2 regions of the Nocardiopsis sp. NPDC058631 genome follow, and region 1 is predicted to be linked to the other one. Evidence: predicted binding sites of a transcription regulator. Region 1 holds the regulator's gene; the other holds the start of a gene.

Region 1 (11,358 bases):
GTCGTCGAGAGCGCGCCCGTCGTCGTTGTCCTGGTTGACCAGGTTGTCCACGTACGCGAACAGCAGACGGCCGCCCGCGTCTCCCAGGGCGTGCCGCACCGCGCGGTCGCGGAACCGCGCGTCGTGCGGGATCCAGCTGATGACGACCTCGGTGGGGGAGGGGCCGGTGGAATCGTGCACGGTTCTAGTCCACCGCCCCTGACGGTCCCGACGATCCTGGAGACACGAACCCCACCCCTCCTCGCCCACCGGGGCGGGACAAACGCCCCGCACCGGACAGAGGTGGATTCTAACGGCCCGGGTCGGCCGCGGGACAACCCGATCACGCCCTCCGGGCGCCGCTGACGAGGAGGACCGTTGGTCACGAGCACACACGCATCCGCCGTCGCCGACCGCGACTGGGAGAGGCGGGTCCGCGCGGCCCGGCGCCGGGGCGGTGCCCTGCGCTCCGGGCGCCTGCTGGCCAAGGGCGTCGCGGTGGGCGCACTGCTGCTGTTCACCCTGTTCCCGGTGTACTTCATGCTGACGAGCGCGTTCTCCGACCGGAGCACCTCGGGCACGGGGGCGCTGCTGCCCACCGGACCGACCCTGGACAACTTCTCCTACGTGCTGACCGAGGGCAACTTCGGCACGTACATGGCCAACTCGCTGGTGGTCGCCTGTATCACCGTGGGCGGTGCGTGCGTACTGTCGCTGCTGGCCGCGGTGGCGGTGGCCCGGTTCCGCTTCCGGTTCCGCACCTCCGTGCTGGTCATGATCCTCATCGTGCAGATGGTGCCGCTGGAGGCGCTGGTCATCCCGCTCTTCCTCCAGGTGCGCGACCTCCAGATGCTCAACACCCTGCTGGGCCTCGGCATCGTGTACGTGGCGCTGTCCCTGCCGCTGGCGGTCTGGATGATGCGGGGCTTCGTCGCGGCCGTGCCGGTGGAGGTGGAGGAGGCCGCCTACATCGACGGCGCCTCCTGGCTCCAGATGTTCTGGAAGGTCCTGTTCCCGCTCGTCGCGCCGGGTCTGGTGGCGACCGCGATCTTCTCGTTCATCGTGGCCTGGAACGAGTTCGTGCTCGCCCTGACCTTCATGACCCAGAGCGAGAACTACACCGTGGCGGTCGGCCTGCGCCAGTTCTTCGGCCAGTACGCCAACGAGTGGGGGCACGTGATGGCGGCGTCCACCCTCATCACCCTCCCGGTGATGGTCTTCTTCGTCATCGTCCAGCGCTTCCTGGTCTCCGGGCTGGTCCAGGGGGCCGTCAAGGGATAGGGGGAGGGCCCGGTCCCCGGGATCCGCCGGAAGGACCGGGCCCGCGCGCGTACGCGCACACCACGGGGGAGCGCGCGTGTCAGGCGCGCAGCTCGCGCTTGAGGATCTTGCCGGTGGACGTCATCGGCAGTTCGGTGCGGAACTCGACCTCGCGCGGGTACTTGTAGCCCGCCAGCTGCTCCTTGGACCAGGAGACGAGTTCCTCGGCGGTGAGCTCGACGCCCTCCTTGAGGATCACGAACGCCTTGATCTCCTCGCCGTGCGTCTCGTGCGGGATACCGACGACCGCCGCGAGGCTGACCGCCCCGTGGGTCATCAGGACCTCCTCGACCTCGCGCGGGTACACGTTGTAGCCGCCGCGGATGATCATGTCCTTGGAGCGGTCGATGATGAAGTAGAAGCCCTCCTCGTCGCGGCGGGCGATGTCACCGGTGCGGAACCACCCGTCCCGGATGACCTCCGCGTTGACCTCGGGGCGGTTGTGGTAGCCCTTCATCACCAGGTGGCCGCGGACGGCGATCTCGCCGACCGGCTCGCCGCCCTCCTCCTGGACGACCTCGTTCCAGTCCGGGTCGATCAGCTTCATCTCCACGCCCCACACCGGGCGACCGATCGAACCGGTCTTCGCCTTGACCCTGGGGTTGTTGAAGGAGGCGACCGGTGAGGTCTCGGACAGGCCGTAGCCCTCCTTGATGCCCACGCCGAACGCCTTGGTGAAGTCCTCGGCGAGCTGGCCGGGCAGGGCCGAGCCGCCGGAGACGGCGTCGACCAGGTTCTCGGCGATCCCCTCCAGGTCGTACTTGTCGGGGCCGGCGTTCTGGACCGCGTTGAGAAGGCCCCAGTACATGGTGGGCACGCCCGCGAACCCGGTGACGCCCTCCTTCTCCATGAGGCGCAGGGCCTCGTTCCCGTCGAAGCGCGGCACCAGGACCATGGTGCCGTGCCGGTAGAGGCAGGCGTTGAGCATGACCGTCTGGCCGAAGATGTGGAACAGCGGCAGGACGACAAGGGAGACGTCGCGCCCGTCCTGGTGGGGGTTCACGAGGTTGGCCGAGCCGATGGCGTTCATCATCAGGTTGTTGTGGCTCAGCTCGGCGCCCTTGGGCTTGCCGGTCGTGCCGCTGGTGTAGATGATCACCGCGGTGTCCTCGGCGCTGGTCTGCACGCTCTCGAACTCGCCAGGCTGTCCCTCCAGCGCCTTCCAGAAGGTCTCCGCGCCCTCGATGACCGACTCGGTGGCACCCGGCGCGGCGGGGAGGTCCACGTAGATCTCGCAGGTGTCCGTCTGCTGGAAGGCCTCGAAGGCGCGCGTACCCAGCGGCAGCTCGGGGGAGCCGGTGAACGCGAACAGCGCCCTGGCCCCGGAGTCCTCCAGGTGGTAGGCGATCTCACGGGGGGTCAGCAGCACGTTCAGGGGCACGACCACCGCCCCGGCCTTGAGGGCGCCGAAGTAGACGAAGGGGAAGTAGGGCAGGTTCGGGCTGGCGAGCGCCACCCGGTCGCCGGGCCGGATCCCCCGGGAGACGAGGAGGTTGGCCACCTGGTTGGCGATCATGTCGGTGAGCGCGTAGTTCAGGCGCAGGTCCCCGAAGACCAGGCACTCCTTCTCGGGGGCCGATCGGGCGCCGTCCTCCAGAAGCACGGACAGGTTGAACAAGGGGGCCTCCCGCAGGCAGATGAGTCCGGTTGGTCCGGACAAGTCAGGACAGGCGAAATTGAGTCCGGTGTGACCCGGATCGCGTGTTCTGCGCCACTTTTACGGCAGAGTAACAAACCGGACGGTCGGTGTGGAGAGGCGATGGGTCCGTAATCTCACCGATCTTTCGCACACGCTCCGTCACCGCCGGCGCCGGTGGGGCGCTGCAACCCCCTCCCGGCACGGGCAGGCGGCGTCCGCGGTCCGACAGACGCGAAGTCGTCCTGTGCCCGACCCGCCAACCGCTAACCTGTGGGAAGCACACCCGGACGCGGCTAAGGAACCTTCAGCGATGACAGCGGTAGACGGCGACCAGACGACGGGCGACACCTACGACGCCCGCGCCCTCCAGGACAAATGGCAGGCGCGCTGGGCCGCCGAGCTCCCGTTCGAGGCCAACGAGGACCCGGCGGACCCCCGTCCGCGCACCTACGTCGTCGACATGTTCGCCTACCCCTCCGGCGACCTGCACATGGGTCACGCGGAGGCGTACGCCATCGGCGACGTCATCGGCCGCTACCGCTTCCAGCGCGGGGAAAACGTCCTGCACCCCATCGGCTGGGACTCCTTCGGGCTGCCCGCCGAGAACGCGGCGATCAAGAACAACTCGCACCCCGCCGAGTGGACCTACGCCAACATCGAGACCCAGGCGACCTCGTTCCGGCGCTACGGCATCGGTGTGGACTGGTCGCGCCGCCTGCACACCTCCGACCCCGAGTACTACCGCTGGAACCAGTGGCTGTTCACGCGCTTCTTCGAGCGCGGGCTGGCCTACCGCAAGGACGGCCAGGTCAACTGGTGCCCCAAGGACCAGACGGTGCTCGCCAACGAGCAGGTCGTGCAGGGCAGGTGCGAGCGCTGCGGATCCGACATCGTCCGCCGCAGCCTCAACCAGTGGTACTTCAAGATCACCGACTACGCCCAGCGCCTGCTGGACGACATGGACCAGCTCGACGGCGGCCGCTGGCCCGACGAGATCCTGGCCATCCAGCGCAACTGGATCGGCCGCTCCACCGGCGCCGACGTCCACTTCCGCATCGAGGGCCGCGACGAGCCGGTCACCGTCTTCACCACGCGCCCGGACACCCTCTACGGCGCCACGTTCTTCGTGGTGGCGGCCGACGCCGACCTGGCGGAGGAGCTGTGCGCCCCCGAGCAGCGGGAGGCCTTCGACGCCTACCGCGCCGACGTGGCCAAGCTGTCCGACATCGAACGCCAGGCCACCGAGCGCCCCAAGACCGGTGTCTTCCTGGGCCGCTACGCCGTCAACCCGGTCAACGGCGAGCGCATGCCCGTCTGGGCCGCGGACTACGTCCTGGCCGAATACGGACACGGCGCCATCATGGCCGTGCCCGCGCACGACCAGCGCGACCTCGACTTCGCCCTGGCCTTCGACCTGCCGGTCAGGGTCGTGGTGGAGACCGGCGAGCCCCACCCGGTGGAGACCGGTACCGCCGCCGCGGGCGAGGGCACGCTGCGTGACTCCGGTCCGCTGGACGGCCTGGGCAAGTCCGAGGCGATCGAGCGCATCATCGGGGTGCTCGCCGAGCGCGGCACCGGTGAGGGCACCATCAACTACCGGCTGCGCGACTGGCTGCTCTCCCGTCAGCGCTACTGGGGTACGCCCATCCCGATCATCCACTGCCCCGCGTGCGGCGAGGTGGCGGTCCCCGACGACCAGCTGCCCGTCACCCTCCCCGAGCTGAAGGGCGTCGAGCTGGCGCCCAAGGGGGTCTCCCCCCTGGCCTCGGCCGAGGAGTGGGTGAACGTGGACTGCCCGTCCTGTGGAGGCCCCGCCAAGCGCGACACCGACACCATGGACACCTTCGTGGACTCGTCCTGGTACTTCCTGCGCTACTGCTCGCCCCGCCTGGACACCGCCCCGTTCGACACCGAGGCCGTCAACAAGTGGGGGCCGGTCGACCACTACATCGGCGGCAAGGAGCACGCGACGCTCCACCTGATGTACGCCCGCTTCTTCACCAAGGTCCTGTACGACCTGGGCATGGTCTCCTTCACCGAGCCGTTCCGCCGCCTGACCAACCAGGGCCAGGTCATCAACCAGGGCCGGGCGATGTCCAAGTCCCTGGGCAACGGCGTCGACCTGGGCAGGGAGATCGACGCCTACGGCGTGGACGCCGTCCGGCTGACGATGCTGTTCGCCTCCCCGCCGGAGGAGGACGTCGACTGGGCCGACGTGTCCGCCGTCGCGGCGCAGAAGTTCCTCAACCGCGCCTACCGGGTGATGAGCGAGGCGGGCGCGGCCAGCGAGCCGGGCACCGACCCCGCCGGGGGCGACACCGCGCTGCGCAGGGTCACGCACCACACCATCGACCAGATCACGACCCTGGTCGAGTCCCGGCGGTTCAACGTCGCCATCGCCCGCACCATGGAGCTGGTCTCGGCGGCACGCAAGGCCATCGACTCCGGACCCGGCGCGGGAGACCCGGCGGTCCGCGAGGCCGCCGAGTTCGTGGCCGTCGCCCTCTCCCTCTTCGCTCCGTACGTGGCGGAGGAGGGCTGGGAGAAGCTGGGGCACGTGGGCACGGTCGCCCTCGGCCACTGGCCCGAGGCCGACCCCGCACTGCTGGTGCAGGAGTCCGTGACCTGCGTCGTACAGGTGCAGAGCAAGGTCCGTGACAAGCTGTCCGTGGCGCCCGACATCGACCCGGCCGACCTGGAGAAGCTGGCACTGGCCTCGGAGCGGGCCCAGGGCTTCATCGGCGACAAGCAGATCCGCAAGGTCATCGTGCGCGCGCCGAAGCTGGTGAACATCGTCGTCGGCTGATCCGGTACCGGGACGGCGCACGCTCGACGCGGGCGCCGTCCCTTGCGGTTGGCGTGGCGACCGACAGGGAGGCGGGTGGCCGGGTGGGTCCCCTCGTGCGTGTGGCCGTCATCGGTGCGGGTGCGGCGGTGCTGTCCGCGGTCGCGATCGGCGGCGGGCTGTGGCTGTCCGGGAACGACCCGGCCGTGCCCGAGAGCGGTGACGTGCACACCGCGGCGACAGGTTGCGACGCCGTCACCGACGAGCTCCTCGCGGAGCGCATGCCCGGAGCGGTCGCGGACCCCCGGGAGCAGGGCCCCCTGGAGGGCGGTGACAACCTCGTGTGCGTGTGGAACTCGGCCGGAACCTCCGACGGGGACGACCGGGGAACATTGCGGGTGGACGTGTCCGCTCTCTTCACCGACGCCACGGGGGAGGAACCGGTGACCGGCGCCGAACGCGCGGCCGAGGCCCACAGCGCCCTGCTGCCCGCGCGCACGGACGCGGTCGCCCTGCCGGGGGGCGAGGGCCGGGTGTGGCCCGGACAGGTGCCCGGTACCGCCGAACTCGTCTTCCACAGCGACAACCTGCTCGTGCGGGTGTCCTACGCGGGACTGGCCGGGGACGACCCGGTCGACCCCGACGACGCCGCGGAGCTGGCCGCCGAGTTCGCCGGACAGATCGGGGCGTCCCTGTGAGCGCGCAGTACCCCCAGCGGCCCCCGTACGGTCCCCCTCCCGAGGTCGTGTCCTCGGCGCAGCCGCAGAGCAGGGGCTGCGCGACGGCGGGCGTGGTCGCGGCCGCGCTGGTCCTGCTCGTGCTCGCGGCCGGTGCGATCTGGTACGTCGTCACGCGGGACTCCCCGGAGAGGGGCGAGTACGAGGCGGCGCCCGAGTGCGCCTCGGTCGCGACGGGGACACTGGACGCCCTGGTGCCCGGACACGAACTGGAGCTGGACGAGCCGATCGGCGCCCCGGAGGACCCGGCCGGGTCCGGGTGGCAGTGCCGCTGGGCGACCCCGGAGGGCCCCGGAGACGCCGTGCCGGCCACGGCGACGCTGGTGCTGGTGGCCGCGCCCGACCCGGGCGGGGTGACGACCTCCGCCGACAACATGCGCGCGACCACGCAACAGTACGAGACCACCGCACTGGACGGGATCGGCGAGGAGGCGGTGCGCTGGACCCGCGGAGACCCGTTCACGGTCGGCTGTGTGGGGACCAGGGTCTCCAACCTGTACCTGGAGTCCTGCTACAGCGTCGCGGCCGGCTACGACGCGTCCGAACCGGCCGACGAGGAGCGGATCGTCGCGGACGCCGAGGCGCTCGCGCTGGCCGTGGTCGAGGCGCTCCCGGAGTCCGTCCCCGAGTGAGGGGGCGGCGACTCCGCACGCCCCGCGACCGCGCCGACATGCGCCCGGTGACCGCCCGACCCGTGGTCGGGCGCCGGTACGCACCGGCCGGGGCCCCGGAGGCGGGACGCTACCAGGCGTTGCCGAGGAACTCCTCCAGCGCGGGGGAGACCCCCTCGGCGAAGGGTCTGTCCGCGTCCAGGACCGCCGCTCCGGGCTCGTCCTCGTAGGCCCGGAGGACGTGGTCGGTGCCGGGCAGGTCCACGCGTTCGGCGCCCTCCAACCCGGTCATGAGCCGGTCGACGTCCCCACGGGAGACCTGGGCGTCGTCCTCCCCCCACAGCACCAGGACCGGTGTGCCCTCCGGCAGGTCCCGCCCCAGCTCGACGGGGTCCAGGCCGTCCATGAAGGAGAGGAAGCCCGCGTTCCAGGGGGTGTAGATGCCGAACTGGTCGCCGTCCTGCGACGTGATGTCGCGCCCGCCCCTGATCGCGGCCCGCCCGGCCCGCACGTCCGAGAGGATCTGGACGGCCTCCGCCTCCTCGATCTGGCCCGCACCCTCGGCCAGGCGGATCTGCTCGGTGACCTGTCGGTCGAGGAGGTCCAGGTAGCGGGTGCCCGGCGGGGCGGCCAGCACCAGTGCGGGCGAGGGGAGCCCGGAGCCGATGAGCTGGTGGGCGCGCAGGGCGTACAGGGCGCCTTCGCTGTGCCCGACGACCACCACGCGCCCGGGGTCCACCTCCGGCTGCGCGAGGAGTTCCTCGTAGGCCGCCACGACCTGCCGGTCGAAGACCTCGGGGTCCACGGGGGTGATCCTCCGGACGCCGCCGGGGCCGGTCTCCTCCTCGATCTGGGGGTCCGGGCCGCTGCCGAACTTGTCGTAGCGCAGTGAGGCCACACCGGCGTCGGCGAGCACCCGCGACAGGTTCCAGTTGGTCTCGGCGTCGGGTCGCGCGGGTGCGTTGCCGTCGCGGTCGGTCGGGCCGCTGCCGGAGATGATGAGCGCACCGGGGACCCGCTCGGAGGCGCCGTGCGGAGCGCGGAAGGAAGCGGACACCTCGTGTCCGCCGCCCGCGAAGGTCAGTTCGCGCTCGACGCCGGCGACACCGGGCGCCTCGGCCCCGCCGTCGTCGGCCGGAGTGCAGGCGGCGGCGGAGAGCAGGACGGCGAGGACACCGCCGGCCACAGCGGCGCGCGGTCTGGCGACGGGGGAGGAGAGTGGTGTGGGCACCCTCCCAGCCTAGCGCTCCCACCGCACGGACCCCCGTCGTCCACAGCCCTGTCGGACGCGCGCGGGGCCGCTTTCGCGCAAGGGGCCCCGGGGCGGGCCGGTCCGGGTCGGAGGGCGCAGCACGGCGCCCCCGGTCCGTCGGGGGACGGTGCCGGAGGCGCGGGGCAGGCTGTGCGGGGAGCGGGTCAGACGCGGCGCATGACCGCGACGACCTTGCCCAGGACGGTGGCGGCGTCTCCGTTGATCGGCTCGTAGGCGTCGTTGCGGGGCATGAGCCACACGTGGCCGTCCTCCTCGCGGCGCAGCACCTTGACGGTCGCCTCGTCGTCCAGCAGGGCCGCCACGATGTCTCCGTTGTTGGCGTCCTGCTGCTGGCGGACCACGACCAGGTCGCCGTCGGTGATGGCGGCGTCGACCATCGAGTCGCCGACGACGGTGAGCATGAACAGGCGGCCCTCGCCGACCAGCTGGCGCGGCAGCGCGAGCACGTCCTCCACCGACTCCTCGGCGAGGATGGGACCGCCGGCGGCGATCCGGCCGATCAGCGGAACGGCGGCCGCGCGCGAGGGGTCGATGTCCTCGGGGGTCACGGTCTGACCGGAGGAACGGCCGGGGGAGCGCAGTTCCACGGCCCGGGGTCGGTTCTGGTCGCGGTGCAGGTAGCCCTTGCGCTGGAGGACCTTGAGCTGGTGGGCCACGCTGGAGGGGCTGGAGAGGCCGACCGCTTCTCCGATTTCCCTTATCGACGGGGGGAAGCCCCGCTCACGCACATACCGCTGGATGCAGTTCAGGACACTCTGCTGTCGCGCGGTGAGTTTGGGGGCTTCGGGTGTGGATCCGCCCGTGTTCCCCACTGCGGTGAGAACGGTGGCGGAATCTGTGGTTCCGGGATTCTCCTCCGGCACGGCCGGGCCTCCTCGGCATTCGGTTCGGTCAGGGCCTGATTGCGTGACTGGCCGCCACCGGTTCGCGACCGCGCCGACCTGGGGTCCGCGCGGTGTCGAAACCAGTGGGAAATCACAGCCAACATTAGACGTTGCGCACGGTGATATCAAACAAGCGTTCGAGACGTCAGGCCATTGTCCCGCGTTTTTCCGCGGTCAATTTCCGGCCTCTACTGACGTGTGTACACGTGGTCACGTGGTGTTGTCCCCGGAATGCGCGAACACGTGTCCTCCGAAGGCGGTTCCGGCGGGATGTGGGACTGGTCTCCCGAATCCCCGGCATCGGGGCGAAACCTCCTCGTGGGGCGCACTTTCGGGCACGACAGGCCGCCGGGGCAGCGGATGCCGGGGGCCCGCGCCGCTATTCTTGTCATCGGTGCCGACCGCCCCCGGGGCGGCCCGGCGCCCCCCTGGAACCCACTCCGTGCCGCCGTCGGCGGCGAACCTTCGCCACCGCGTGCCCGCGCACGGGACACGCCGGTCGCCGGGTTGCGGGGCACCCCTTGCTGCACCTAGGTTCGACCACAACATCTGGTGCTCTCGCGGGATGAATTGCCCAGGAGTTGTGGTTTAGTAGAGGTACAGGGTGTCGATGTGGTGAGGGAAGCAGGTAAACCAGGATGCACTGTCCGTTCTGCCGTCATCCGGACACCAGGGTGATCGACAGCAGGTCCACGGACGACGGCGCGGCCATCAGGCGCCGCCGCTCCTGCCCCGTGTGCGAGCGCCGCTTCACCACGCAGGAGACCGTCCTGCTGATGGTCGCCAAGCGCTCCGGGGTCACCGAGCCCTTCAGCCGCACCAAGATCATCGCCGGGGTGCGCCGGGCCTGCCAGGGCCGCCCCGTCTCCGAGGACGCCCTCGCCAAGCTCGGCCAGCAGGTCGAGGAGGAGATACGCGGACGCGGCGTCGCCGAGGTCCCGGCCCATGAGATCGGACTGGCCATCCTCGGTCCCATGCGGGATCTGGACGAGGTCGCCTACCTGCACTTCGCCAGCGTCTACCGCGGTTTCGAGAGCCTCGCCGACTTCGAGTCCGAGATCGCCAGCCTGCGGCGCGACCGCGAGTCCGAGGACGGCGACGCGACGGCCCGCGACGGGTCCGCCCTCCCCGAGAGCAGCACGACCACCGGGTAGCGCCCCTGCGGCCGGGAGGCCGCGGGCGGGGCGCCGCCGGGGCGGGACGGACACCGCGGGGGACATCCTCCGACCTGTCCGTCCCGTATTCCAAGAACACCGGGCACGGTTGGGCAGGCCGTGCCCATGAGGTAGGGGGACTCCACCATGACGGAAACCGCCAGCGGACCTACGGGGCGCAAGGGCAAGGGGAATCGCAAGGGGCTGAAGGTCAAGCGGGTCTTCACGACCCCCGGGACGCACCCGTACGACTCCCTGGAGTGGGAGCGCCGCGACGTCGTCATGACCAACTGGCGCGACGGCACGGTCAACTTCGAGCAGCGCGGCGTGGAGTTCCCCGCGTCCTGGTCCGTGAACGCCACCCAGATCGTGACGAGCAAGTACTTCCGCGGCGCCGTCGGTACCCCCGAGCGCGAGTGGAGCCTCAAGCAGCTCATCGACCGCGTCGTCGGCGTCTACACCGAGACCGGTGTCGAGCACGGCTACTTCGCCGGCGGCGAGGACGCGGAGATCTTCGACCACGAGCTCAAGTACGCCCTCGCCAACCAGCTGTTCAGCTTCAACTCGCCGGTGTGGTTCAACGTCGGAACGTCCTCGGCGCAGCAGGTCAGCGCGTGTTTCATCCTCTCCGTCGACGACACCATGGAGTCGATCCTCGACTGGTACAAGGAAGAGGGGATCATCTTCAAGGGCGGCTCCGGGGCGGGTGTGAACCTGTCCCGGATCCGCTCCAGCAAGGAACTGCTGTCCTCCGGCGGCACGGCCTCCGGCCCCGTCTCCTTCATGCGGGGGGCCGACGCCTCCGCCGGGACCATCAAGTCCGGCGGCGCCACCCGCCGGGCCGCCAAGATGGTCGTCCTGGACGTCGACCACCCCGACATCGAGGAGTTCGTCGAGACCAAGTCCCGCGAGGAGCACAAGATCCGTGCCCTGCGCGACGCCGGCTTCGACGTCGACCTGGGCGGCGCCGACATGT
Region 2 (11,358 bases), on a different contig from region 1:
ATGCCGTCGGCCCCGGGGATCGGGGCCGAGGCGATGTCCTCCAGGACCGCCGGGTCCTCGGCCTGCTCCTCCATGGAGCCCAGGGCCCAGCCGCCGTCGATGTACATGCCCAGCTCGCTGTTGGCCATGTCGGCCAGGGCGACGAGCTCGTTCTCACCGACGTAGCCCTGCGGGGAGATGCCGTCGGTGGTCAGGCTCGCGTAGAACTCGACGGCCTCGACGGTGGCGGGGTCGGTCAGGTTGCCCTGCCACTCGTCGCCGTCCTGGGTCGCGATCTCACCGCCGTTGCTCCAGATGAAGCTGGCGATGCCGTTGGTGAAGTCGGTCGGAGCCGCGAAGCCGGGGACGTCGTACTCGTCCTGGATGGCCTCGGAGACCTCGACCAGCTCGTCCCAGGTCGTGGGGGGCTCGTGCCCGAGCTCCCGCAGCCAGTCGGCCCGGTAGTAGAGGGTGCGGACGCCCGAGAACCACGGGACGCCGTACTGGACGCCCTCGTAGGTGCCGTACTCCAGGGCGTTCTCGTCGATGCCCGCAGCGGCGTCCCAGCCGCCGACCTGCTCGCTGATGTCGAGGAGGGCGCCCTGCGAGGCCCACCCGGCGACCTGGTCGTTGCCGACCTCCAGGACGTCGGGGGCGTCACCGCCGGCCAGGGCGTTGGTGATGGACTCCTGGGCGTCGGGCCAGGGGATGAACTCGACGTCGACCTCGACGCCGGGGTGGGTCTCCTGGAAGCGGGCCTCGGCGTCGTCGAAGTACTCGACGAGGGGGTCCTGGGAGGTGCCCATGACCCAGACGGTGAGGCTCTCGGCCTCACCGCCGCCGGAGCCGTCGGAACCATTGCCGCAAGCGGCTGCCAGAAGGACCACGGCCGTGGCCGCTGCGATCTTGGGGAACCTCATGTGTACCTATTCTCCCTTCGCACCACGCGCCGGGGGTTCGACGCCTGTGCTCGAGCCGGGCTGGGATGATGGAACGATCACCCACCGACTCGACGTCTCTGTGGGGGGTTGTGCTGGGACAGCACGTCGGCCTCCCGGCGCGGGTACCGGAGGGCCCGAAATTAACGCGGACCTGCCAGGACGTGACCTCCTGTGAGGTTGTGAGCTAAATTAACAGGAAACTTTCCTAATAAAAACAGGGTGAGGTGTCACGGTTATGTCTCAACGTCCGGGGACTCCCCGGCTGCTACGCCAGCTCAACGATCGCGCGGCACTGGAGCTACTGCTCTCCGCGGGACCGTTGACCAGGACGCAGTTGGGGACGAGGACCGGCCTGTCCAAGGTGACCGCCTCCCAGCTGCTCGCGCGGCTGGAGGAACGGGACCTGGTACGCGTCGTGGGTAGTCAGGCGGGGGGACGGGGCCCCAACGCCGCCCTGTACGCGGTGGTGCCGGAGAGCGCCTACGTGGCGGCTCTGGACGTGAGCGCGCACCGCGTGACCGCGACGATCGCCGACATCACCGGCCGCGTGATGAGCGAGGTCACCGTCGACCCGAGCGCCTCAGACGACCCGGTCTCCCTCGTCCACACCGCCGTCATGCGGCTGGCGGACACCGCCGGGGTGCCCCTCGACAAGGTGCGGGCGTGCGTCATCGGCACCCCGGGCGTCGTCGACCCGCGCACCGGCGACATCCGCTTCTCCTTCGACCTGATGTCCTGGCACGAGGGCATCCTGGAGGCCCTCCGGGCCGACCTCAAGCGCTCGGTCATGATCGAGAACGACGTCAACCTGGCGGCCCTGGCCGAACACGCCGAGGGCGCCGCAGTGGGGGTCGCCGAGTTCGTTCTCATCTGGCTCAGCGCCGCGGGCGGCGTGGGCATGTCCACCATGATCGACGGCCGCATCCACCGGGGGCGGTCGGGCGGCGCGGGCGAGATCGGCTACCTGCCGGTCCCCGGCGCTCCGATGCCGGTCGACGTCGGGCTGTCCGGCGGCTACGAGTCCCTGCGGGGCGGCTCCTCCCGTGAGCTTCCCCACGGGTTCCAGGCACTGGTCAAGGCGGGACAGGTGGTCCGGCTCGCCGCGGAGTGCGGGATCGACGGCACCGACGTCGTGGACGTGGTGGAGAAGGCGTCGGAGGCCGGGTCGCCCGAGGGCGACGCGTTCCTGGACGCCTTCGCGGAGCGCCTGGCACGCGGTGTGGCGGCGGTCAGCGTCATCCTCGACCCGGGGCTCGTGGTCCTGGGCGGCGACGTCGCCCGGGTCGGAGGGGCCAAGCTGGCCGAGAGGGTCCAGACGGCCACCGCCCGCATCGCCCCCAACGCCACCGAGGTCGGGCTGGGCCTGGTCGAGGGCAGTCCGGTGGTGCGCGGCGCCCTCCTGCACGCCCTCGAACACGCCCGCGACGAGGTGTTCTCCTCCACCGTCTGACCTGCGGCGCAGCGTCGGCCGCCCGCCCCCGGCCCCCTCACCCGTCGGGGCACGGCGGCCGACGTGCGCCGGGGGTCGGCCGGGAACCGGGAACCGGGATCAGAGCACCGGCTCGAACGAGTCCAGCACCGCGTTCACGACCTCCTCGTACGCGTCCAGGTCCGCTGCGGGGATGTCGGCCTGTACGAGGTACCCGCGGCCCTCCTCCTCGATGACGGTGTACTGCCAGACGACCCACCGCTCGGGTTCGTCCCAGCGGGTGTTGGTGTAGGTCAGCTCCAGGCGGGTCGTGTCCTGACCGGGCGGAGCCGCCCCGTCCTCCTCCAGGGCGATTCTGCGCACGTCGGAGAGGCCGCTCACGTCGGGGAGGCCCGCTTCCCACTCCTCCTGCTGCTCACGGGAGGTGACCCCGCCGCCGTCGGTCCCGTCCACGGAGAAGCAGAACCTGTGCTCGCCCCCGGGCGCCGTGATCGTCCGGAAGACGGGGGCCTCCCCGACCTCCGCCGAGGAGTCGGTGCCGGGCCCTGCAACCGTCCACCCCTCGGGGTACCTGAGGGACACGTGTTCCCCGTCGAGATCGACGAGGGCGGGGCCCTCCGCCACCGGACCGGGGGAGGGGGAACCGCCCACGGGCGGGGCCGACTCCTGTGCGAGGGGAGCCCCCGGCCCGAACGCGAGCAGGGAGGCGGCGACCGCCGTGACGGCCGCGAGAGCGATACCGATCACCACCACACCCCGCGTCCGGGAACCGGGTGCCGGTGGGAGCGGTGGGGCCGAGCCGACAGCCGGTGCCGGGAGGGGAGAAGGAACGGCGTTGGGAGTCGGCACGGGACCTCCGGTGCAAAGGGGATGCGAAAAAGCCGAGCCTAGGGCGTGTTCCGTGGATGCTTTCGGTTGATTCGGCGCTTGCGCCGATCGCCGCGAGCGGCCTCCAGGCAATCTCTCGCAAGACGAGTAGCGCAGGTCAGCCCGGGTCTGGCTGTCCAAGCGTGGTCGGCGCAGCGAGAGGCAGCCTGGCGGTTGCGAGCCCGGAATGATCCGCGGAACACGGCCTAGCCCGGGGACGAGGCGTCACGGCGCCGTCGGCCGGTACCGGCCGGATCCGCTCCGGGGGCCGGGGAGAGGGGGCGCTCCATCACCACGCGCGGCAGGACGCCGATCCCGGCCCGCTCCTCCGCGTCCCACACGCGCTCCAGCCCGGGGCCCCAGGCGGCACGGGGCAGGACCGAGAACCCTCGGGCCGAGTACCAGGGGCCGTTCCACGGCAGGTCGCGGAACGTGGTGAGGGTGAGGCGCGTGTGGCCGGAGGCCGCTGCCTCGGCGCACACCGCCTCCAGGAGCGCCGAGCCGGCGCCGCGCCGACCGTGGGCGGGGTGGACGGCCAGCTGCTCCAGGTGGGGGCCCTCGCCGACGGTCGCGGTCGCGGCCAGGCCGAGCATCGGACCACCCCGCGGTCCGCAGGCCACCAAAACCCGTTCCACGTGTGCGAGCATCTCCCGCGGGTCGTCCGGCGGGAGCACGACGCCGGCATCGGAGAACACCGTGTCCGCGGCCAGGGACACCTCCACCACGCGCGGCTCGTCCCCGGGCCGCATCGGCCGGATCTCCAGGTCCACGGACGTCCTCCTCCGTCTTCGGCCGGGCCGCCCCGACCGACCGAAGGCCAGTCTGACGCCGACCCCGCCGCCCGGCAACGTGTTTCGCGCCGGTCAGGGCCGCAGACGCAGCCCCTTGGGGGTGACGTGGAACCCCGCCGCGACCAGGGCGGTGTCCACCGGGGTTCCGAACACCTCCGCCCCGTCCGCGCGCTCCACGGTCAGCGTGCCCACGGCTCCCTCCCGCACCACCCCGGCCAGGGCCCGGGCGGCCCGCTCCACCAGAGCCGGGGGCGACCCGAACGTGAGCACGGAGCGCCCGCCCCGCCCCACGTAGAGGGTCAGCCGGCCCCCGTCGACCACCACCACCGCGCCCGGGTTGCGCCCCGGCCGCGCCACCGGCGCCACCTCCTCGGCCCCCCTCGGCCACGGCAGGTCCGTGCCGAACGGGTTGGCCGGGTCGGTCGCCGCCAGGACCACCGGAGCGAGCCCGCCACCGGGCGCGTCCCCCGACAGCGCCCGCAACCGGTCCACCGCCCCCGCCAGCGCGAACTGGGCCCCGCCCAGACCCTCGACGAAGTAGCCGCGGCGCGCACGCCCGGACTCCTCCATGGACCGCAGTACCCGGTACTCCTCCTGGGAGACGCTGCGCCCCTGCCACCCCCTGACAAGCAGGCCCGCCCGCTCCAACCGGGCCTCCACCCGGGCCAGCGTCCGCCGGGTGGGGTCCGGTTCGCGCTCGGGCAGCACCCACCAGCGGCCCGCCGCCGAGGGCGGCCCCGACCGGGTCGGCAGCACCGGCCGGCGCACCCGCCCCGCGCGTGAGGGAGCCCTGCGAGGCGCGGCCCCCGCCCCCAGCCGGGCGCGCAGCGGCGCGAGCGTGTCGTTGGTGACCGACCCGTCCCACACCAATGCCCACAGCGCGTCCACCAGGTCCCCGTCGGTGACAGCCGCGGTACCCAGGGCGCGGGCCGTCCGGTCGGCCACGTCCCGGAAGAACAGCGCTCCGCCCTCCCGCAGCACCCCCAGCACGGTGTGCGGCAGGGTCCCCTCGTCCGGCGGCAAAGGGTCGGGGAGCAGCACCGCAGCCTCGTCCGCGGGGACCAGCGCCAGCCAACCGTCCTCGCCCGGCAGGGTCCCGACCCCGGCCCAGACCACCTCGCCCGCCTGGGTCAGCTCGTCCAGGCGGTTCGGCGCGTACCCCTCGACCCGGGCGGGCAGCACCAGCGACTCCAGGGAGGAGGCCGCCACCGGCACGCCCCGCAACGACTCCACCGCCTCGAACACCGCGTCCGGCCCGCGCCACCGCTCCGAGGGCGTCGCCCGCTGCCACAGCGGCGCGAACCGGGCCAGGACGGCCGGGTCCACCGGTTCCACCTCCCGGCGCAGGCGCGCGATCGACCCGCGCCGCAGCCGTCGGAGCACGTCGGCGTCGCACCACTCGGTGGCCGATCCCCCCGCCCCGCCCCCTCCACCGTCTCCGGCGGACTCCTGCGGCACCCTTCCGGCGGGACGGAATCCGCCCTGCGACACGCGGCCCTCACGCGCCAGGACCCGCAGCACTCCCCGCACCTCCTCCTCGGACAGGCCCAACCGGGCCGCGGCCTCGGCGGAGGTGAACGGACCGTGCGTGCGCGCGTACCGGGACACCAGGTCGCGTCCGGGGGCCCGCACCGGTGCCAGCAGGGCAGCGGGCACCCCCGGTGGGGGCTCGGCTCCCAGGGCGTCGCGCAGTCGTGCCACGTCCTCCACGGCGCACCACCTCTCCGCCCCGGACGGGGACCCCGGGAGGCGCATCCGCACGACCCGCCCCTGGTCCTCCAGCCCCTCCAGCCACGGGGCCGCGACGCCACGTGCGGACGCCTCCTCCGTGGTCAGCGGGCCCACCTCGCGCAGCAGGTCCGCCGCGCCCTCGGCGTCCCGAACCGGGGCGGCCGTCCGCTGCAACAGGGCCCCGACGTGCTCCACCATGTCCGGGTCGAGAAGATCGCGCAGGTCCGCGTGCCCCAGCAGGTCGGCCAGCAGGGAGGGGTCCAGGGTGAGTGCCTGCGCGCGCATCTCGGCGGCCGGGGCGTCCCCCTCGTACAGGAACGCCGCCGTGTACTCCATCAGCAGCGACTGGGCGAACGGCGACGCGCGCTCCGTGCGTACCTCCACCACCCGCGTCCGCCGGGCACGGAGGTCGCCGAGCACCTCCACCAGCGCCGGCACGTCGAACACGTCCTGCAGGCACTCGCGCACCGTCTCCAGCACGATCGGGAACGACCCGTACCGCCCCGCCACCGACAGCAGATGTGAGGCACGCAGCCGCTGCTGCCACAGCGGCATCCGCCGGTCCGGGCGCTGGCGGGGCAGCAGCAGGGCCCGCGCCGCGCACTCACGGAACCGCGCGGCGAACAGCGCCGAACCGGTCAGCTCGTCGGTGACGACCGCCTCCACCGTCTCGGGGTCCAGGGCCACCAGGTCGGCCAGACCGCCCGCGCGGTCGAGGCCGTCGGTGTCGGGCAGCCGCAGGACCATCCCGTCGTCCCCGTGCACCACCTGGGCGTCCGCCCCGAACCGCTCCCGCACCCGGGCGGCGATCGCCAGCGCCCACGGCGCGTGGACCCGCGCCCCAAGCGGGGAGTGGACCACCGCGCGCCAGTCGCCGACCTGGTCGCGGAAGCGCTCGACCACGACCGTCCGCTCGTCCGGCACCTGACCGGTGGCCCGCCGCTGGTCGGCGACGTAGGCCACCAGGTTCTGGGCCGCCCACCGGTCCAGCCCCGCCTCCTCGGCTAGGGACAGCGCCTCCTCCGGCTCGGCGTCGGCGAGCTCCCTGGCCATGGCGCCGATCGCGCGGCCGAGCTCCACCGGGCGCCCCTGGGCGTCGGCCTTCCAGAACGGCATCCGGCCCGGCCTGCCGGGCGCCGGGGAGACCAGGACCCGGTCGGCGGTGATCGTCTCGATCCGCCATGACGTGGAGCCCAGCACGAACACGTCGCCCACGCGCGACTCGTAGACCATCTCCTCGTCCAGCTCGCCGACCCGGGTGGGCGCCCGGCCGCCCCGGCCGCCGTCCGGCCCCGCGGCCAGGTGCACCCCGTACAGGCCGCGGTCCGGGATGGTGCCGCCGCTGATCACGGCCAGCCGCTGCGCGCCCGGCCGGGCGCGCAGGACGTCCGCCTCGCGGTCCCACACCACGCGCGGGCGCAGCTCGGCGAACTCGTCCGAGGGATAGCGGCCCGACAGCATGTCCAGGACCGACTCCAGCACGGAGTCGGCCAGGTCGGCGAACGGGGCGGCCCGCCGCACCAGCGCGGCGAGACCGGCCACCGTCCAGTCGTCCATCGCCACCATCGCCACGATGTGCTGGGACAGCACGTCCAGCGGGTTGACCGGCATCTCCAGACGCTCGATGCCGCCCGCGCGCATGCGTTCGGCCACCACGGCCGTGGCCAGCAGGTCGCCGCGGAACTGGGGCAGGAACACTCCGCGCGAGGTCTCGCCGACCTGGTGTCCGGCCCGTCCGACCCGCTGCAGACCGCTGGCCACCGACGGCGGCGACGCCACCTGGACCACGAGGTCGACCGCGCCCATGTCCACGCCCAGCTCCAGGCTGGAGGTGGCCACCACACAGCGCAGGCGGCCCGCCTTGAGGTCGTCCTCGATGATCGCCCGCTCCGACTTGGACATCGAACCGTGGTGGGCGCGCGCCACCACCGCCTCCGCGCCCCGGCTCTGTCCGGACTGGCCGATGACCTGGGCCGCCGGCTCCTCCGCCGCCAACTCGGACCCGTGCCGCTCGGCGTACAGGTCGTTGACCCGGGCACACAGCTTCTCCGCGGTACGGCGCCCGTTGGTGAACACGATCGTGGAGCGGTGGGACTCGACGAGGTCCAGGACCCGGCGTTCGACGTGCGGCCAGAGGGACCCTCCCCGCCGGGTGCCGCCGTGCGCGTCCGGGCGATCGGCGACGGTCCGGGGCGCCGGCGGTCCGGGGCGGCCTGGGAACGCGCTCCCGCGGGTCACCTCCGGGTGCGCGCCCCCGGAGGGCGGTTCGATCTCCGCGCCCGTCTCCTCCGCGCCCGTCTCCTCCGGGGCCTCGGGTGGAAGGACCGCACGCTCCGGGGCGTCGGGTTCCTCCATGTCGGGGACGGGTACCACCACGCGCAGGTCCAGACCGGGTGCGTCGGGCGGGGACACGATCGCGGCGCCGCCGAGGAACCCGGCCACGAGCTCGGGCGGGCGCACGGTGGCGGACAGGCCGATCCGCTGCGCGGGCCGCTCCAGCAGGGCTCCCAGCCGTTCCAGGCTCAGCGCCAGGTGGGCGCCGCGCTTGGTGCCCGCGAGGGCGTGCACCTCGTCCACGATCACCGTCTCCACCCCGGCCAGGCCTTCGCGGGCGCGCGAGGTGAGCACGAGGAACAGCGACTCGGGCGTCGTGATGAGGATGTCCGGCGGGCGTGTGGCGAGCCTGCGCCGCTCGTCGGCGGGTGTGTCGCCGGTGCGCACGCCCACGGTGACCCGGGACAGCTCCTGTCCGGCGGCGTCGGCGGCGGCCGCGATCCCCGCCAGGGGGACGCGCAGGTTGCGCTCCACGTCCACGGCGAGCGCCTTGAGCGGGGACACGTAGAGCACGCGGCACCGCCGGGACCGGTCCTCGGGCGCGGGGGCCGCGAGCAGCCGGTCCAGCGACCACAGGAACGCGGACAGGGTCTTGCCCGAACCCGTCGGGGCCACGACGAGCGTGTTGCGCCCCTCGGAGACGGACTCCCAGGCACCCGCCTGCGCGGTGGTGGGACCGGCGGGGAAGGCCTGGTCGAACCAGGTCCGCGTGGCCGGTCCGAAGCGTTCGAGGGGGTGCGACACACGGCTCATCCCGCCAGTGTGCCCGCCGCCGGGGACAGAACCGTGAAGGGTGCGCGGTGGGCGCGCCGATCCCTGATACTGGGCCCGATGAGACTCACTGCTTTCTGGAACAACATGAACCAGCAGTTCGGCGAGGCGTACGCGCAGAGCCTGGCCAAGGACTACGTCGTCGAGGGGCTCGGCTCCAGGACGGTCCAGCAGGCGCTCGCCGACGGGGCGAGCCCGAAGGAGGTGTGGCGGGCGGTGTGTGACGCGTTCGACCTTCCGTTCTCCGTGCGTTGACGGTGCGGGCCGGCTGCGCGCCACAGTGTCGGTCCGCACGCAAGCCACACACAAAATCGAACAGAGGTTCGGGTAGTGTGGGTTGTCCACAGACGAACGTCGGACGTCGCGATTGTCGTATCGACCGCGTAGCGTCGTGCGCATCATGAAGAAGAAGGCACCCACCCAACAACAGGGGTATCCCGTGGCATCTGGAGACCGAGACAAAGCTCTCGACACAGCGCTCGCGCAGATCGAGCGGCAGTTCGGCAAGGGCTCCATCATGCGCCTGGGCGACGACGATCGCCCGCCGATCGAGTCGATCCCCACCGGGGCGATCGCCCTCGACGTGGCGCTCGGCATCGGCGGTCTGCCCCGGGGGCGGATCATCGAGATCTACGGCCCCGAGTCGAGCGGTAAGACCACCGTCGCCCTGCACGCGGTGGCCAGTGCACAGAAGCTGGGCGGCATCGCCGCCTTCGTCGACGCCGAGCACGCGCTCGACCCCGAGTACGCCAAGAAGATCGGCGTCGACACCGACAACCTCCTGCTCTCCCAGCCGGACACCGGTGAGCAGGCCCTGGAGATCGTCGACATGCTGGTGCGCTCCGGCGCGGTCTCCATCGTCGTGATCGACTCGGTGGCCGCTCTGGTCCCCCGGGCCGAGATCGAGGGCGAGATGGGCGACAGCCACGTCGGCCTCCAGGCCCGCCTGATGTCTCAGGCGCTGCGCAAGATGGCCGGTGTCCTGCACCAGACGGGCACCACCGCGATCTTCATCAACCAGCTGCGCGAGAAGATCGGCGTGATGTTCGGGTCTCCGGAGACCACCACCGGCGGCAAGGCGCTCAAGTTCTACGCGTCGGTCCGCCTGGACGTGCGCCGCATCGAGACGCTCAAGGACGGCACGGACGCGGTCGGCAACCGCACCCGCGTCAAGGTGGTCAAGAACAAGATCGCGCCGCCCTTCAAGCAGGCCGAGTTCGACATCATCTACGGTGTCGGCGTCTCCCGCGAGGGCAGCCTCATCGACCTGGGCGTGGAGCACGGCATCGTGCGCAAGTCCGGTGCCTGGTACACGTACGAGGGCACCCAACTGGGCCAGGGCAAGGAGAACGCGCGCACGTTCATGCGCGAGAACGTCGACCTGGCCAACGAGATCGAGAAGAAGATCAAGGAGAAGCTGGGCGTGCCCGTGAAGGGTGACGACAGCGCCTCCGGCACCGCGGCCGAGTCCACCAAGGAGTCTGCGGACGCCGCGGCCAAGGCCCCAGCCAAGCGCGCCCCGGCCAAGACCGCCAAGGCGCCAGCGCCCGATGCGTGACCGGAGCAGGTCCGGGGGGAGGGGCCCGTCCGAGGGCGGGCGCTCCGAGGACCTCTCCGAAGGCACCTCCCCGGGCGGGACGAACCCGCCCGGGGACGATCCCGAGGCACAGGCCCGCGCCCTGTGCCTGCGCATGCTCACCCACTCCCCGCGCACCCGCGCCCAGCTCGAACGGGCGCTGCACCGCAGGGAGTTCCCTGAGGAGGTCGTCGACGCCGTCCTGGGCGCGTTCGGCGACGCCGGGCTGATCGACGACGTCGCCTTCTCCCACGCCTGGGTGTCCTCCCGCCACCACGGCAGGAGGCTGTCCCGGCGAGCCCTGGCCCAGGAGCTGCGCACCCGGGGCGTGGAGGAGGACACCGTCAAGGAGGCGGTCGCGGAACTGAGCGATGAGGACGAGGAGGAGGCCGCCCGCGACCTGGCCCGCCGCCGTCTCGCCACGACCCGGGGCAAGGACCGGGAGGTCCGTATCCGCCGGGCCCTGGGCGTCCTCGCCCGCAAGGGTTACGCCTCGGGGCTCGCCTACCGGGTCGTCCGTGAGGAGCTCGAACGCGAGGGCCTCGAAGCCGACCTGTACGACCCCGATCCCTGATCCGCCGGTGCCCCGGTCGGCCGGGCGGTGTCCCGCTCCGCGCCACCACGTACCGGGGGGAGCCCCGTACCCGAGGGTGACGCCCGTCCCGCCCGCTCACCCGGAGGTGGGGGGACCTGCCGTTCCCGCGGGGTGCGCCGCCTGCTCCCCGGCACCGTCTCGACCCTCGGCGTCCGAGGCTCCCCGCGGGGAGCCCCCGCCCTCGGCCGACCCGTCCGCGGTGTCCTCCGGTCCCGCCTCCGCACCGGCTCCCGAGGGGTCGGTGTCCTCCGGCTCCGGTACGGGGCGAGGCTCCGGCGGGGTGGTCACCAGCTCCAGCGGGGCGACGTCCGCGGAGAAACCGAACACCCGCGCGTAGAGGGCCA

What was found. Region 1 encodes LexA, which represses DNA repair genes until DNA is damaged. Its sites were predicted from a motif close to TCGAACANNTGTTCGA; they were not measured.
Region 2: a site for LexA is predicted at 9,155-9,170, ahead of recA (recombinase RecA). Genes of this name have one in related genera too.

The regions. Positions count from the first base shown of each region.
Region 1 covers NZ_JBHXQY010000001.1:175,971-187,328, reverse strand. Annotated here, with positions in the region: gene ACFWTE_RS00815 (hypothetical protein) at 1-180, opposite strand, end outside; gene ACFWTE_RS00810 (carbohydrate ABC transporter permease) at 358-1,260, shown strand; gene ACFWTE_RS00805 (long-chain fatty acid--CoA ligase) at 1,340-2,917, opposite strand; gene leuS (leucine--tRNA ligase) at 3,249-5,744, shown strand; gene ACFWTE_RS00795 (hypothetical protein) at 5,846-6,421, shown strand; gene ACFWTE_RS00790 (hypothetical protein) at 6,418-7,092, shown strand; gene ACFWTE_RS00785 (alpha/beta hydrolase family protein) at 7,202-8,302, opposite strand; gene lexA (transcriptional repressor LexA) at 8,488-9,207, opposite strand; gene nrdR (transcriptional regulator NrdR) at 9,867-10,382, shown strand; gene ACFWTE_RS00770 (vitamin B12-dependent ribonucleotide reductase) at 10,530-11,358, shown strand, end outside.
Region 2 covers NZ_JBHXQY010000033.1:12,262-23,619, forward strand. Annotated here, with positions in the region: gene ACFWTE_RS13445 (extracellular solute-binding protein) at 1-899, opposite strand, end outside; gene ACFWTE_RS13450 (ROK family transcriptional regulator) at 1,156-2,370, shown strand; gene ACFWTE_RS13455 (hypothetical protein) at 2,470-3,096, opposite strand; gene ACFWTE_RS13460 (GNAT family N-acetyltransferase) at 3,423-3,965, opposite strand; gene ACFWTE_RS13465 (DEAD/DEAH box helicase) at 4,080-8,825, opposite strand; gene ACFWTE_RS13470 (DUF3046 domain-containing protein) at 8,904-9,098, shown strand; gene recA (recombinase RecA) at 9,283-10,401, shown strand; gene recX (recombination regulator RecX) at 10,394-10,993, shown strand; gene ACFWTE_RS13485 (S9 family peptidase) at 11,090-11,358, opposite strand, start outside.